One region of the Terribacillus aidingensis genome, then DNA from elsewhere that is predicted to be linked to it. Evidence: riboswitches for the same ligand, from Rfam matches in the RefSeq annotation. Region 1 holds a riboswitch; the other holds the start of a gene.

Region 1 (8,059 bases):
GTAGGAAAGGACATTATGGATTGCTTGGTATACAGGAAAGAGTCCGAAATTTAGATGGTGATATCCGCATTATCAGCAAAGAAGGAACCGGAACTGAAATAATCATTACTATACCGTTAGAAGGAGCTTTGTAATGCCACACAAAATACTGATTGTTGATGATCATTTAGTAGTAAGAGAAGGATTGAAACTTCTTGTTGGTTTGAATCCTGAGTTTGTAGTTGCAGGAGAAGCGGAAAATGGAAGAGAAGCAGTTGAATTAACGGGAGAACTGAATCCTGATGTCATATTGATGGATTTATATATGCCTGTAATGACGGGCCTCGATGCTATCAAGGAAATCAGTGAAAGACATCCAGCTATTCCGGTTATTATTCTGACAACATACAATGAAGATAAGCTGATGGCAGAGGGAATGGAATTTGGCGCAAAAGGTTATCTGTTAAAAGATACAAGCCCAGACAATTTGTTTAGGACATTGGATGCTGCGATCAGAGGAGATACACTTATCAATTCTGAGATGATGACCAGAATCCAAGCCTATAAGAGAGAAGAAGAAAAACAAAGAGTAAATCCAAAGATTTATTTGTCGCGTAAAGAAATTGATGTATTGGAAGCTGTAGCAAGGGGTGCAAAGAGTAAAGAAATCGCGATTGATCTTAAAATCTCTGAAAGAACTGTTAAAGCAAGGCTTACTGATATTTACAATAAATTAGGAGTCAGTTCCCGTGCGGAAGCTGCAGCTCTGGCAATCCAAGCTGGAATCATATCTTTACAGGATTAGCTAACAGCATGTATGTTTGCCTTAAAATAAAGCATGACAAAATAGAGCTTGATTGTTGAGCAGGAATATGGAACACAAGAGAGAACAGTTAACATAGTGAGGTTTTCGGATAAGCTAAAAAAAGTGGAGAGTACCTCGCAGTATGTGAAGTTAATAAATAAAAGGGTATAGCGAAAAAGATAGTGTGATAGTGAGCTGATGATGGAAGATGGTTGAAATGGAAGATTTACCTGTCTAGTCCTCGTTATGCTATGAAAGATCTCGAACTTGGCGGAAAGCAGATTAAGAAAGGAGATTTGCTCCTTCCCTTAATGAAATCAGCGAATCAAGATGAGCAACATTTTACAAACGCGCAAGAGCTTGATATTACACGTCAAATTAAACGTATGTCGCCTTTGGAAACGGTGTTATATGTGTTTAGGTGCACCTCTAGCCAGTATGGAAGGAGATATAGCGTTTACAACCCTGCTAAAGCGCATGCCACATCACTAGGGAGAGCGTCAAATGGCAATTTAAGCTTGCAGCTCAAGCCCTGCCTTCACTTCCGGTTTCTTTTTAAGGAGCGGCTCTGTTTGCAGAGTGAATGCAACTTAATACTTAATCATCAAGTGGATTTGATTAAAAGAGGCGAAGCATGCTTTTACAAAACAGCTTGCTTCTTTTGTTTATAACTCCAGAGGTAGTCATGCTGCTAGTAGCATGAAAGGTGTAAAATATGTTACAAAGCCTACATAAAAGATCTCTCAGATTTTTCTGAGAGATTTTTTATGGTGAAGTGCTGTTTAATATTTGAACCGGTTCACAATAATTTGCAATTCCTCAGCTAAATCCGAAAGAGAAACAGCAGCATTCGAAATATCTTCCATAGAACTTAATTGTTCGTCTGTTGCTGAAGCAACAGCCTTGGAGCTGGATGATGTTTCTTTTGTTCCTGTTTCAAGAGTTGAAAGACTATGCTGCACTACTTCTACACCTGCAGTTAATTGCTGGGTGGCAGCTGCAACTTCTTGAATCTGGGCTGTTATCTGTCCAACAAGATTTAATATCTCGTTAAACTGCTGCTGGCTTTCGTTAGCGTAATTCATGCCTGAATCCACATTTTTCTGCACATTATGGATATTGACTACGGTATCTTTTGAGTCCGTTTCTATTGTGGAAACTAAGTGCTTAATATGGCTGGCAGATTGGTTTGTTTCATCAGCCAGCTTTCGGACTTCTTCGGCTACAACGGCAAAACCTTTTCCTTGTTCACCGGCTCGTGCAGCTTCAATGGCTGCATTTAATGCAAGGAGATTGGTTTGTTCCGAGATGTCTGTGATGAGAGAGGACATGTGACTTATTTCTGTTGTGCTTCTCACTAATGACTCTAATCCGCTCCCAGCTTCTTGGACAGAGTGATTGATTACAGTCATTTGTTCTGACATCATATTTACAGAAGAGACACCCAGCTCTGCTTTATCCTTCATAAAGGAGGAATTTTCAGCAATGCGGTTTGTGTTGTCAGCTACATTGGAAAGGCTCTCTAAAATCTCTGTTATGGATCCAGAGCTCTGTTCTGTCATGTTACTTTGATTTGTACTAGTTAAAGCAATTTCCTTCATGGATTGTGAGATTTGGTCTGAAGTAGCTCTAGACTGTTCAGAGCTTGCCGATAATTCTTCTGAAGCGGCCGCGACCTGTTGGGATGAACTGCTGATCTGCTTTACGATACCTGCCAGTGAGTGAACAAAAGCATTAAAGGATGCGGCAAGCTGACCAAATTCATCCTTACTTTTGACTGCGACTTTTTGAGTCAGGTCCGCATCTCCCTGTGCAATATCCTCAAGCTGCCTATTTAAACTTCTAAGAGGCACCAGGATGGATTTCAGAAGCAGCATACTCAAAAGGATACCTAATATAATGGAAATTATTGTAACTAAACTAATGAACCATCCACTTACAGTTCCATATCTATGAATATCTGCTTCTAAATCATTCACATCATTATTCAATTGATCGACTAACTCATTTACGGATGGATCTAGTAATTCCTTCCGTAATGTTCTTTCCTCTCCTAAGTGAAGTGATTCTGCTTGTTCGGGATTGGAGGCAAATTGAGTTACTACTTCCTGATTCATACTCCAAAACTCTGAAAAGTTATCCCGAATATCATTTACGTTCGTCAAATAATCCTTATTGTGGATGAGTGATTCCAATTCATCTAAAGTTGAGAAGATATCCTCGGATTTCTCTTCCATTCCATCAGAGAAATCCTGTTCGCCAGTGATGAGAAAACCTCTTTCATCATTCGATAAGCCAGCTAGTCTATACTGGACATGTTTGATTTTGTTTTGAAACTCCATTTTATCCTTTAGGATATCATTCTTCTCTGTAATGGAAGAATTGATGAAGATGGAGGAAACCCCAATTAGTAATAAGGAAAATATTAAAATTGAAATTATACCAAGAAGTTTTGTTTTGATTTTCACGATTAAATTCCTTTCTAATAAAAAAAGCTCTACATATTAATTAGCTGCTTAAAACTATTAAGGCTCCCAAACCAAGATATTTCTTTCTGATTAATTAATATGCACGGTATATATATCGACCAACCTAGGCAATCTTAAAGGCTCTTACGAGATATAACAAGAGAGCTAGGTGTTTCAGTTGAATTAAAAAGCTACAGATTAATCTGTAGCTCACTAAAATTGTTAAATAACTGCCTCTTTCATGTCGATTAGCGTCAATAATGATCGTTCTCATTAACAGCCTGTTTACAATGAATTGACCTCTTCTTAACAGTCCTCTGGTATCTTACTTATGTACCTTAATTTTCTAAAGGGAGAGGTTTCAATGCTGAAAAAATGGATGGTAGCATTGGGAATGGTTTCAGTTCTTATGTTGGCGGCATGTAATGATGGTGACGATGAAGATCCAGCTGATGATGAGCAAATGGAGGAACAAGAGCAAGAACAGGAACAAGATCAAGATCAAGAGCAAGATACTGATGATAGAGAAGAAGATACAGATCAATCTGAATAATATATAGTGGCTGAAAGGCGTTCCTTTGTGGTTCGCCTTTTTTAAATTCAGTACTACATGAACACCCATTTAGAATTAAAGTGGTGCACTATAAAAACATTCTTTTATTAGTGAAAGTAATGAGTGGTAGGAATAAGACATATAGGCAGTTACTAGCCTCTCAAGTGTACAGCTTTACAAGAGGCAATTTTTTCCGTTTTGAAAAAAGCTAATCGAGTAGTACCCAGCCAATTGAGATTGAGAAACAGAGGTGAGATTTTTTGGTTAACAATTATATTTGGAATATTGATTAAATGTTTGTATGGGGACTCTCTTATTCTTTTGAACTAGCTGGAACGATACTATATCGTGAACATCTTTAAACATTTAACAATTTCTATTTAAATTGTCTGTAGTTGACCGATATAAGGGAGGCAGGTGGTTTTAATGCATAGTAAATAAGACCTTCGAAAACATCCTTTAAGTGGTGGTTGATGAATTAATATACCTATAAATAGGGGAATTAGTTATAATTAGACAAGAAAATATGAGTAATTTATAATGCGAAAGGGAACGTGAAGTTGTGGCGTGGTGTATTTAGAACTATAAATCAAAATTATTAGGCAAACTTATCGAAAGATAGGGACGCAAAGCTACGAGTCTAATATCCGTATGGATAATGATAGTCGGGTTGCCAAGTATGAAATTATATCATTGGCTATCCTTGTCTATATTAGGATAGCTTTTTTCACACTTAAGCGGTAATTATAGTTTTACCAGGCCTATAGAAAAAGGAGCGAACGAAATGATAGTAGTAGATAAAAAGAAGTATAAGATGGCGATTGATGAAAATTCCAAAGAAGTACATGTCCAGGTGCATGGATTAATGAGGGAGGAAGATGCAGAAGGATATATGGTCGATTTGCAGGATACGATCAATAAAGTATCTAGAAAGGATTATACTTTTGTTGTCGATGGAACTCATCAAACACCTGTACCTTCGAAGGTTGTACCGCAGTTGGAACAAACAATGCAATTCTATTCTACTTTAGGTTTTAAAGATACAATTGTAATAAAACCTTCTTCTAAAATCGCTCAAGTGCAAATTAGGAACGCCCTTGAAAGAATTGAATTCACGGGAAGGTTTATGGATAAAGTAAATCATTCTATGTAACATCCGGTTCGCCAAATTTGCAGTGAAAAGGGAGATTAAAACATGCAAGCAACACAGGAATTGTATACATATGAAATTTTAACAAAGAATCAAACAGAAATGATTCAAAAAGCTGCCGAATGTCTTGCCCGTACATTTATTGGTGTAGATGTTGCAGGGAAATGGGTTCAGGAACCGATGGTTGGACAATTAAGTATAGCGTATGAAGATTTCTATGCTTTTACCAAGGATTATTTGGATTCAACTGTAGACCAAGGATATTGCGCAGTCGCTCTAGACACTGATAATCATGTTGTAGGTGTACTTGCCGGTGATACCAATGCACCCGAAATTATCGGAGAGGATGTATTCGAAGGTTCTTTCTATGATATGAATGTTATTCTTCACGTACTGGAAGACGTAGATAAACGCTTTATCGAAGACTATAAAAGACGTAGCGGAAAAGATATTTCCGATGGGGATATGTTGCACCTATTTATGTTGGGCGTGATAGCTGAACAAGAGCGTCATGAAGTAATTAAGCAATTAGGAAATAGATTGATTACAAAAGCAGCGAAGCAGGGGCTGAAGGCAGTAGTGGGCGAAGCGACAAACCCTAAATCGATTCGTGTGATGGAAAAATATCACAACATGAAAAAATACCAAGATATCGAAGGTAATCATATTGTTCATATGTATAAAGACAATAGCAAACTGCAAGCCATTCCTGCGAATGTAGCTGATGGAACATACATTATTATAAGAGAACTATAAAAATATAATTCTGATTGAAACAGAAAGTAGGAGTTTAATTTATCATGGAATTTTACTTGATAGGAATAATAGTCATTCTATTGATAGCTTTAGGTTATTTTGCTTATCAATATGTTGCACTGAAACGTCGTGCACAATTTAACACTTCAGGCAGTGGCGATGAAATTATTTTAAATCGCACTGGGAATGAGCAGCAGCTTGAGAACTTCAGCCATATAGAAAAGAAACTACTATCGTTATCAAAAGATGTGAATGAAAAAGGCGTAAATCTTGCGGAAACAGGTGAATATGCTTCTGAACAAGCTGATATTGTCAGAGCAGCAATTGACGAGGTAGGCAGAGGATTAGAGAAACAATTAGTAGCCACAGAAGAAAGTGCTGCCTCCATGGAAGAAATGACACAAGCGATAGAAAATTTATCAGTTAGATCTAATCAGATTTCAGAACAATCCATTACTACGCTAGAATTAACGCAGCAAGGAAATGAGAAACTAAAAGATTCCTTGGTAAAGATGGATCAATTTAATCAAACAGTAAATACAACCTCTAATGCCATAAACAAACTTGGAGAAAAATCTTATGAAATCAGCAGTATTGTTAAGGTGATTACAGAGATCTCTGAACAAATTAATCTGCTGGCGCTGAATGCAGCGATAGAAGCTGCTCGAGCAGGCGAAAATGGTAAAGGATTTGCTGTTGTTGCAGATGAGGTAAGAAAATTAGCGGAACAAACTCGCCAATCTACTTCAGAAGTATCACATATCGTGAAAAATATACAAGAAGAAACAGCTATAGTGGTTAAGTCAATGAACCAGGGGACCGAAGAATTTAAAGATACGAATGCAGACATTTTAGAGGTTGGAAATATGTTCGAAAAGATACTATCTACTACAAAAATTATTGCTGAAAACAACGAGAACTCTTCTGCAAACACAGAAGAATTATCTACTGCTTCACAACAGATCATGACAACAATCGTTGAGATTGCATCTATCTCACGAGAATCGGTGGAGATGTTTGAGGAACTAATTGAGATTAATGATGAGGAACTTCATACGATACAAAACCTGGTTGAGAAAGCAAGAAATCTTATAAACCACAAAAACGTAGTAGGCGAACTACTAAAAGAGAATGATGATGTTAAAGCAGAGGAAGTAAAAGCGAGTTAAAAATGCCAGAATAAAAGGTCAAGGTAGCAGTTTGACAATATTCGCCTTACCGAATGAAAATATAAGGCTTCTCCATAATTTATCTAATATGGGATGATCCCCTTTTAGTAAACAGATTAAAGAGAGCATTCTGATCTGTTTATTAAGGAGGGGATCTTTTTCTTATGAGAAAATTACTTGCGCTTGTCTTAATTTGTTCTTATAGCTAACAATCCCCTTTTCTACCTAATACATAAAATCGCAATCAGTAATTTCTATAATTATTTAGACATTAGGAGGTAAAATAATGAAGGAAATTCAAAAATTATATCCTAGTATGGACGGGAATGACTTTCAAAGAGAGGAATTATTGTCCTTTTTTAAGTCGATTTTAACAAAAATAGATGAATTAAAAGATCCTAACAAACTAACGCTAGGAGAAATGCCTGAGTACACGGAGGATTACTATAATCGCGTTATTCAAAAGGCGTCTGTTCCAAATACAGGAGTGTCGATGGAGGAAGTGGTTCAGGAGCTTCTAAAATTAGTAGAAGGGCACCGGTTCGTCAATCGAAACTATGTAGCCAATGCAGCTCCCCTTCCCAATATTGCTAGTATCCTTGGTAATCTGGTAATGGTTTTAGTTAATGGTAATAATCTATGGGATGTGGAGGGACCAGCAGCAGCAAAAGCAGAAGTCGAAGTAGCTGCAATGCTATCCAAACTTATCGGATACGATGAAAGCATCAGCGCAGGATATACAACATGGGGAGGACAAGGGGCTGTCTTTAACTCTTTACGTCTTGCCATTGCCCGTTACGAGCCGTTCTCTAATCAAAATGGTGTACCGCAAAATCTCTATTGTTTCTGTTCAGAGCTATCACACTACAGTCTGCTTAAATCTGTAGAAGCAACTGGGATTGGCATAGAAAACATGATTCGAGTGAAAGTTAATGCTGATCATTCAATCAATCTAGAAGATTTAAAAGAAAAAATGGAGCATATTATTGCAAAAGGCGGTGTTCCGCTTTATGTCCTTGCCACAATGGGAACTACTGATACATTTGGGGTTGATGACATTAAGGGGATTAAGCATATAGCGGTAGAAATGGAACGCACCTATGGCATAGATCCAATTTATATCCATGCAGACTCTGCTATGGGGGGCATGTATACTTTCTTTAATAATTACAGCTTTGA
Region 2 (8,059 bases), 420 kb from region 1:
TTAGCGGGTCGATATGGTTCGGTTTTATTACCTAAGGGAGTGTATGGTATTCCCCTGCATGCGAAGTCCTTTCCGATTCGGAGCGACAATAAAGAGGTTGTTGGCGCATTTGCAATTGCTATTCCACTGGATGCTCAAGAAAAAATGGAAGGTTACATTGGCAATCTGCGTCAAATAATTGATGGACTCCAGGATAAACTGCATACCGTTTCGGCTCATTCAGAAGAGCTAGCGGCCTCAAGCGAAGAGATTGCAGCACAATCTCAGGAATCCATGCTGCTGACAGAAACGACAGTTGGGTCAATAAGTGAGATTTCCCAAATCCAGCAGCAAACCAATATCCTGGGTTTGAATGCGTCGATTGAAGCAGCCCGAGCAGGGGAAGCTGGTGCAGGTTTTGCTGTAGTTGCAAGTGAAGTGAGGAAGCTGTCTTCCCAAACGACAGATGTTACGAAAAGTATGAGCATCTCACTGGAGAATATTAAAAATAATATTACAGCGCTATCAGGAAGTGTAGAGCAAATACGGAACGCATCTGGTGAGCAAGCAGATCTAGTCAACAACTTCAGCTTGCTTATCGACCAGCTCCATCACTTAGGTGAAGATATGGAGTCATTTTTTAAAACAATTACATCCTCATAAAATAAGGCCGCTGCAGCGGCCTTATTTTAATGCTTTGCCCAACCCTTCTGCGTAATGAAGTCCTTCATATATACACGTTTCGGGATACGAAGATTATCTGTCGTCTGCTCGGTCCAGGTTGTCTTCCGGCTATTTACAGTCCGATCCACATAATATGATTGAATAGTACGGTCATATTCCTCCAGCTGGGCATTCAGCATGCCTTTATCCACATTATATCTATTTTCATGATATACACTTCCGAACGGCAGCCGTGGTTTCTTTTCATTTACTTTCTCCGGATAACCGACGGCAATCCCGAACAGCGGCAATACATGTGCAGGTACGCCGAGGCTTGCAGAAACGCCTGCCAGATTATTTCGGAGCCCGCCTATGTAACAAATGCCCAATCCCATCGATTCTGCTGCAATGGCTAGATTTTGGGCGGCCAGTGAGGCGTCGATAGTACCGATCAGCAAAGCTTCCGTGCCTTGAATCGTTTCGGAAATATCGGCTCGCAAATTTTTAGCCATTTCCTTATGGCGGTAGAAATCAGCACAAAAAACAAAGAAGTGGCCATTATTAACGACGTACTCCTGGCTGCCAGCATATGTGCTAAGCTCCTTTTTCACTAAAGGATCGCTCACACCAATGATCGAATAGGCCTGGAGGAAGCTCGACGTGGATGCTGCTTGAGCAGCGGAGACAAGTTCCTTTATCTGTTCCTCTGTAAGGCGCTCGGTCGTAAATGATCTTACTGATTTGTGGCTAAGGATGGTTTGCAAAACATCAGACATCGTATTCTCCCCCTTTTTTATAAGGATACACAAATTTGTCACATTTGTAACTAAAAATGTTTGCGCTTTCATAAATAGAATCAGTCAAGCTGATGAAGCATATACTGTCATGATTCTACATACATACAAGTGAGGTGGGAGCATGGAGACATTCATGACTATTTTATCCGTATTCGTAGTAGGAGGCTTGCTCCTCCTGCGGGGATATGCCATGTCATATCGAAGGAAGAACAGGAGGGATAGAGATGGGGAAGAGTGAACAGCTGGCGGATTATTGGATGCAGGAAGTCGACGGGAAGAAAGCTGGGAATTGGCTCGTAAACCGAATTGCTTCCCATGAAAAGGATGGAGCGAAGGTTGCCCAGATTCGAGGAGAAGGAATAATCCTGAGCGAAGAGCATGATGGGGAAGAAGATATCATTACCTACCGCTTATGTGCAACTTTTCTCGTGCATAAGCAGCATGCTACGTATCATGAAGAAGAAGTGCATACACATATAGCACGTATGCGTGATGGGCAGATTATTCATGATGAGCGAGTAGAGGATGCTGTTCAGCCTCATGTCCAGGGACTTGTCGTCTATGAAAGCAATGATCAGGATTTTGACCGGCAATTCACCTACGACAGACGAGCGGCGGTTCAGTATGCCGAGCGATGGTGGAATGATTATAACCCTGCCTATAAGAAATTTGAAGTAGACTGTACAAATTACGTTTCCCAGTGCCTGCGGGCGGGCGGAGCACCAATGCGGGGAGAACCGGATCGGAATTCAGGATGGTGGTTTAATGGAGAAAATTGGAGCTATAGTTTTACAGTGGCGAATGCTTTGCGGTGGTATTTGAGCGGATCAAAACAAGGGTTACGAGGCAAGGAAGTAGCCGATGCAAGACTGCTGCGGCCTGGGGATGTGATTTGCTATGATTTTGAGGGTGATGGGAACTACAATCACAATACGATAGTGGTAGCCCGGAACGCGCAGGGTGAGCCATTGGTGAATGCTCATACTGCCAACAGCAGAATGCGTCATTGGGCTTACGTTGATTCCCCGGCATATACAAAGAACGTTGTATATAAATTTTTCCAGATTGGGCTATGATCTCTGCTATGCTATACTGGTAAGGTTGAAAGTAGAAAAGCAGAGGTGAAAGTATATGCCAAGACATATCGTACTATTCCAGCCAGAAATTCCAGCTAATACAGGGAACATTGCTCGTACCTGCCTTGCGACAGATACGGCTTTGCATCTGATTCGTCCGCTTGGTTTCTCGACGGATGACAAAATGCTGAGAAGATCAGGATTGGATTATTGGCATGACGTGGATATCCATTACTACGATAGTATAGAAGAGTTATATGAAAAATTTCCGGAAGGTGTCTTTTATTATATAGAAAACTTCGGTACCAAGCATTATTCAGATTATGATTTCAGTAACACAGATCAAGATCTGCTATTCGTTTTCGGACGGGAGTCGACTGGCATTCCAAAGGATTTGCTAGTAGGAAAAGAGGAGCAATGCCTTCGTATTCATATGACAGATAAAGTTCGATCTTTGAATCTGTCTAATACTGCTGCAATTATCATTTATGAAGCTCTTCGTCAGCAGGGCTTCGATGGGTTATCCTAAACTGCACCTTGTGTGCAGTTTATTTTTTATAGTTGTTTAGACATGGATGAAAGGGAGTAAATATAGTACTTTAACCTGTTTTATTTGGTAGCATTATACTAATGTCACTTATATCCGGTGGATTTACTGAGGTAACGAGGTATAATGGAGTGCATGAATAATATGAGAGATTACACGCTATTGCTTCGGGCATTTGGGGATAAGCTTCGATATCTGAGAAAAAAACAGATGCTGACACAGGAGGAATTGGCTGGCATGGCGGGTTTTAATCGATCGTACTACTCCGATATTGAAAACGGTAAGCGAAATATTTCTTTTGTGGGCATCAGTAAGTTGGCGATAGCACTGAATGTGGAAATGGTGGACCTTCTGCCAACAAAAGAGGACTATTATAAGCTGCTTGATTTGTCAGCAGAACACAACCAGGAAACAATTACATACATATACGGCAGCACTGTTGAAAGGCAGTTACGCAAAACTTGAGGGGCTAAGGAATGAGATTCTATGCCAGCCAGTTGCGAAAATGGATTCTCAGGCTGCCAGATGTGGCAGCTTTTTTTGAAAAAGGAGAATGAAATTGATCTTAAAACGTAAACGCATCCAAGATATACTACTAGGTGATTTTTTGGGCAGTGACATTGTTCTGGCAGACAAGACAAAACTGGATAAAGGAACAGTCATTACTGCAGCTTTACTGGAACGGCTGAAGCACAACAGAGTGCCGTCCGTCATCGTGGAAACGGCGGAAGAGGAAACTGCTGATCTATTCAGTAAGGCTGATCGTCTCCAGCAGATGATCCTGCAGCTGCAAGAGAAAGAAATGGATCATCAAGCAACATATAAGCGGAGTATGGAAAAGCATTTTTACACAAATCTATCTTATATCGCTTTTGAGTACCGCTATGGAAAACTGCTTTATGAGGAAGAAAGCATCCGTTTCTTGAAGGATTTGTATATCAAAAGCCTGAAGACGATGGGAAGAAGCAGTCTTTGGCATATGCTTGAGCAAAGAGATCCGTACGCTTTCATCCATTCCTTGGACGTTTTTGTGATCGGCACGATGCTCGCTTATCATATGAATGTCGTTCAGCTGGATCTTTGTGCAACAGGATATTTATTTCACGATATCGGCAAGCTTGATATACCTCGGGAAATTCTTGATAAAACAACGTCACTGACAAAAGAGGAATATGAGATTGTACAAACACATACGGTCAAAGGAGAGACACTCCTGCATCAGGCAGGTGAGCCTTTACTCGGCCGCTATGCGCGAAGTCATCACGAACGGCTGAATCGACAAGGCTATCCGGATGGTGCTTATTTGCCGGAACTAGGAGTGGATTTGCAAATATTAGCTGTCGTCGACACGTTTTCTGCTTTGACCCTTTCCCGCACTTATCGGGAAGTCCTTCCTGCAGCAGAAGCTATTCAGCTGATGCTGGAAATGTCGGAAGCATATCCAAAGAAAATAGTGAAGAAACTGGCACAGCTTATGCATATTTTCCCTAATGATAAGAAAACAATTCAGCTTGATGATGTCATGCTGGATAAATATACGAATGAATCGTATATGGAAATAGGATGGAAGCAGAAGCCGTAAGCGTCGTTTATGGATTTGCTGGCATGATAGCCAAACCCTGGGCATACATTAAGGTAATCGCCTTTTGTTTAACAATGCCTGGGAGGTTAATGAATGATGAATATATTGGATAAGGTACAGCAGTATCGCCAGGAACAAGAGAAGCTCCACTGGGAAGGAACGCTCGCTGATTATCTGCGTTTGTTGAAAGACCGGCCTTATCTTGCTCAATCTGCACATTCCCGTGTATATAATATGATCAAGCATAAAGGCATTGAAGAAGAAGATGGTGTGAAAAAATATAGCTTCTTCAAGGATGCATTATTCGGTTTGGAAGAACCGCTTGAAAAGCTGGTAGAAGAATACTTCCATCCGGCAGCTCGGAGACTGGATGTACGCAAACGGATTCTTCTGCTCATGGGACCGGTAAGCGGAGGGAAATCCACGCTCGTCAGCCTGCTCAAACGTGGGCTGGAGGAATATACACTGACAGATGAGGGTGCAGTTTATGCCATAAAAGGCTGCCCGATGCATGAGGATCCGCTCCATCTTATTCCTGCTCATCTTCGCAAGGAATTCGAGGACGAATATGGAATCCGGATTGAGGGGAATCTTTCCCCATTAAATCTAATGCGTCTGGAAGAAGAGTATGATGGAAGAATAGAAGATGTCATTGTTGAACGGATTTTCTTTTCCGAAGATAAACGATCAGGAATCGGTACATTTAGTCCTTCCGATCCAAAATCACAGGATATTGCCGACTTGACTGGTTCCATTGATTTCTCCACAATCGCGGAATATGGATCAGAATCGGATCCCAGGGCTTATCGCTTTGACGGAGAGCTCAACAAAGCCAATCGCGGCTTGATGGAATTTCAGGAAATGCTGAAATGCGACGAGAAGTTTCTTTGGCATTTGCTTTCATTGACGCAGGAAGGCAACTTCAAAGCCGGCCGCTTTGCGTTAATCAGTGCGGATGAATTAATCGTGGCGCACACGAACGAATCAGAGTATCGTTCATTTATTTCCAATAAGAAGAATGAAGCATTGCATTCCCGGATGATCGTCATGCCGGTTCCTTATAATCTTAAGGTGGATGAAGAAGAGAAAATCTATCAGAAGATGATCTCGGAAAGTGATATTAAGGATGTCCATATCGCACCGCACACACTGAAGATTGCTGCGATGTTCACAATTCTTACGAGATTGAAAGAATCGAACCAAGGCGGTATCAGCCTGCTGAAGAAAATGCATCTTTATAATGGGAAGCAGCTGGAAGGATTCAGCGACGCAGATATCCAGGAACTGAAAAAAGAACACAGCGATGAAGGGATGAGCGGCATTGATCCGCGCTATGTGATCAACCGAATTTCCAGTACGATCATTAAAAAGGAAATGCGTTCGATCAGTGCATTGGATGTACTTCGTTCCTTGAAGGATGGCCTTAGCAGTCATGCATCCATATCGAAAGAAGACCGCGAACGTTACTTGAACTACATCGCAGTAGCACGTAAGGAATATGATGAAATTGCGAAGAAAGAAGTACAGAAAGCATTCGTCTATTCTTATGAAGAATCAGCTAAAACATTGATGGATAACTATCTGGATAATGTAGAAGCTTATTGTAATAAGACAAAACTGCATGATCCGCTGACAGGGGAGGAAATGCCTTCTGATGAAAAGCTGATGCGTTCCATCGAGGAGCAAATTGGGATTTCGGAGAATGCGAAGAAAGCTTTCCGTGAAGAAATCCTTATCCGAATCTCGGCGTATGCACGTAAAGGGAAAAAGTTCGACTATCAATCCCATGAACGGCTTAGGGAAGCAATCCAGAAAAAGCTGTTTGCTGATCTGAAGGATGTAGTAAAGATCACAACGTCCACAAAAACGCCAGATGAGCAGCAGTTGAAGAAAATGAATGAAGTAGTCGCAACATTGATCGATGAATATGATTATAATTCCACATCGGCAAACGACCTGCTCCGCTATGTAGGAAGTTTGTTGAACAGATAATAGATAAGCCGCCGGGATCCCGGCGGCTTATTTATGTGATTTATGCAGATAATAGTAAGAAACCTGCAAATATCGGAAGCAATACCATCGCTGTCTTCAAGTAGACTGGACGAACACGTTTTGTGAATTTGGCTCCGACATAGGAACCGATCATCGTTCCTGCAACTACTTCCAATAGTAATTTGATATCAAGGAAACCGAGCTGTGCATAGCCGACTCCGCCAGCCAAGGCGATTGGAATAATGATCATCATCGTTGTGCCTGCTGATTGCTGCGCGGACAGTCCGAGCAGGATAAGCAGTCCAATTTGGATGAATGGAGCAGAACCTATACCGAACAATCCGGATAGTGCACCTGTAATAATACCGAGCAATGCAGCGGAAATGAAATAAACAAGTTTGTTCTGGTAGATGAATGCACTTACTGTATTTTCTTTGTTGGAAGGTTTGCCCATCAGCAAAAGACGAATACATAGAACTACACCCGATAATACGAGCATTCCGGCTGTAAGGTAATTCAGGATATCTTCCGGGATGATTCCGGAAAAATGAGAACTGATGAAGGCGCCAACTGCACCGAAAATACCAATGATCAAACCAGCCCGCAAAGTGACATTTCCTTCCCGGTAGTGACTGACTGCACCCGAGAATGATGAAAACAGCATTGATGTAAGAGCAGTGCCTAACGCTACGTGAATCGGGAAACCGAACAGCACTGTCAGGATGCTGATGATGAACCCAGATCCCCCGGCACCGACAAAGCCGACGATAAGACCCGCGGCAATCATGATAAGGATAATTTCAATAGCCATACTACTTCCCTCATTTCTTGTTGTACTTTTAGTTAACCATACTGAAATGGTATTGTATAATGCATAAATAACATATAAAACATGCAGGAAAGGTATGGTTTAGCTTATGGAATGGCAGCAGTTAGTTTATTTCAAGGAAGTAGCGGAGCGGGAGCACTATCTTCAGGCAGCAAAGGCTTTAGCCATCTCTCAGCCTGCCTTGAGCCGGTCGATTCAGAAGCTGGAGGAGCAACTGGGAGTCCAGCTTTTTGAGAAAAGGGGTCGAGGAATTGTTCGCAGCCTGTACGGGGAAGCTTTTTATATACATGCAGTCAAAATATTAGAAGAAATGGACAAGGCTGAAAAACACATACGGAAAATGAAGGATCCGCAGTATGGGGAAATTACGCTTGGATTTATGAGATCGCAGGGACTCCAGCATATCCCCCGACTGTTGAAGCAATATAAAGAGATATATCCTTCCGTCGAGTTCTCTCTGAACCAAGGCTCAACGGAAGAGCTGATCAACCAGTTAAGGGAAGGGAAGCTTGATTTATGTATCTGTAATATGGATCAAGGGGTAGAAGGGCTATCCTGGCGAAAGCTGTGGACAGATCAGCTTTATGTATATGT

The links. A riboswitch is a leader RNA that binds a small molecule or an ion and turns the genes downstream of it on or off. The one in region 1 is predicted to bind cyclic di-GMP.
Region 2: another riboswitch for cyclic di-GMP. It lies ahead of ABXS78_RS05125 (HD domain-containing phosphohydrolase); the one in region 1 lies ahead of ABXS78_RS02885 (hypothetical protein).

The regions. Positions count from the first base shown of each region.
Region 1 is NZ_CP159996.1:508,087-516,145, forward strand. It holds gene ABXS78_RS02860 (sensor histidine kinase) at 1-134, shown strand, start outside; gene ABXS78_RS02865 (response regulator transcription factor) at 134-784, shown strand; gene ABXS78_RS02870 (hypothetical protein) at 1,036-1,455, shown strand; gene ABXS78_RS02875 (HAMP domain-containing methyl-accepting chemotaxis protein) at 1,567-3,252, opposite strand; gene ABXS78_RS02880 (hypothetical protein) at 3,617-3,805, shown strand; cyclic di-GMP riboswitch class I at 4,397-4,483, shown strand; gene ABXS78_RS02885 (hypothetical protein) at 4,590-4,958, shown strand; gene ABXS78_RS02890 (hypothetical protein) at 5,001-5,711, shown strand; gene ABXS78_RS02895 (methyl-accepting chemotaxis protein) at 5,756-6,880, shown strand; gene ABXS78_RS02900 (pyridoxal-dependent decarboxylase) at 7,167-8,059, shown strand, end outside.
Region 2 is NZ_CP159996.1:931,016-939,074, forward strand. It holds gene ABXS78_RS05100 (methyl-accepting chemotaxis protein) at 1-642, shown strand, start outside; gene nfsA (oxygen-insensitive NADPH nitroreductase) at 669-1,418, opposite strand; gene ABXS78_RS05110 (amidase domain-containing protein) at 1,664-2,515, shown strand; gene trmL (tRNA (uridine(34)/cytosine(34)/5-carboxymethylaminomethyluridine(34)-2'-O)-methyltransferase TrmL) at 2,571-3,044, shown strand; partial or broken gene ABXS78_RS05120 (helix-turn-helix transcriptional regulator) at 3,207-3,410, shown strand; cyclic di-GMP riboswitch class I at 3,482-3,567, shown strand; gene ABXS78_RS05125 (HD domain-containing phosphohydrolase) at 3,622-4,644, shown strand; gene ABXS78_RS05130 (PrkA family serine protein kinase) at 4,741-6,636, shown strand; gene ABXS78_RS05135 (sulfite exporter TauE/SafE family protein) at 6,677-7,447, opposite strand; gene ABXS78_RS05140 (LysR family transcriptional regulator) at 7,554-8,059, shown strand, end outside.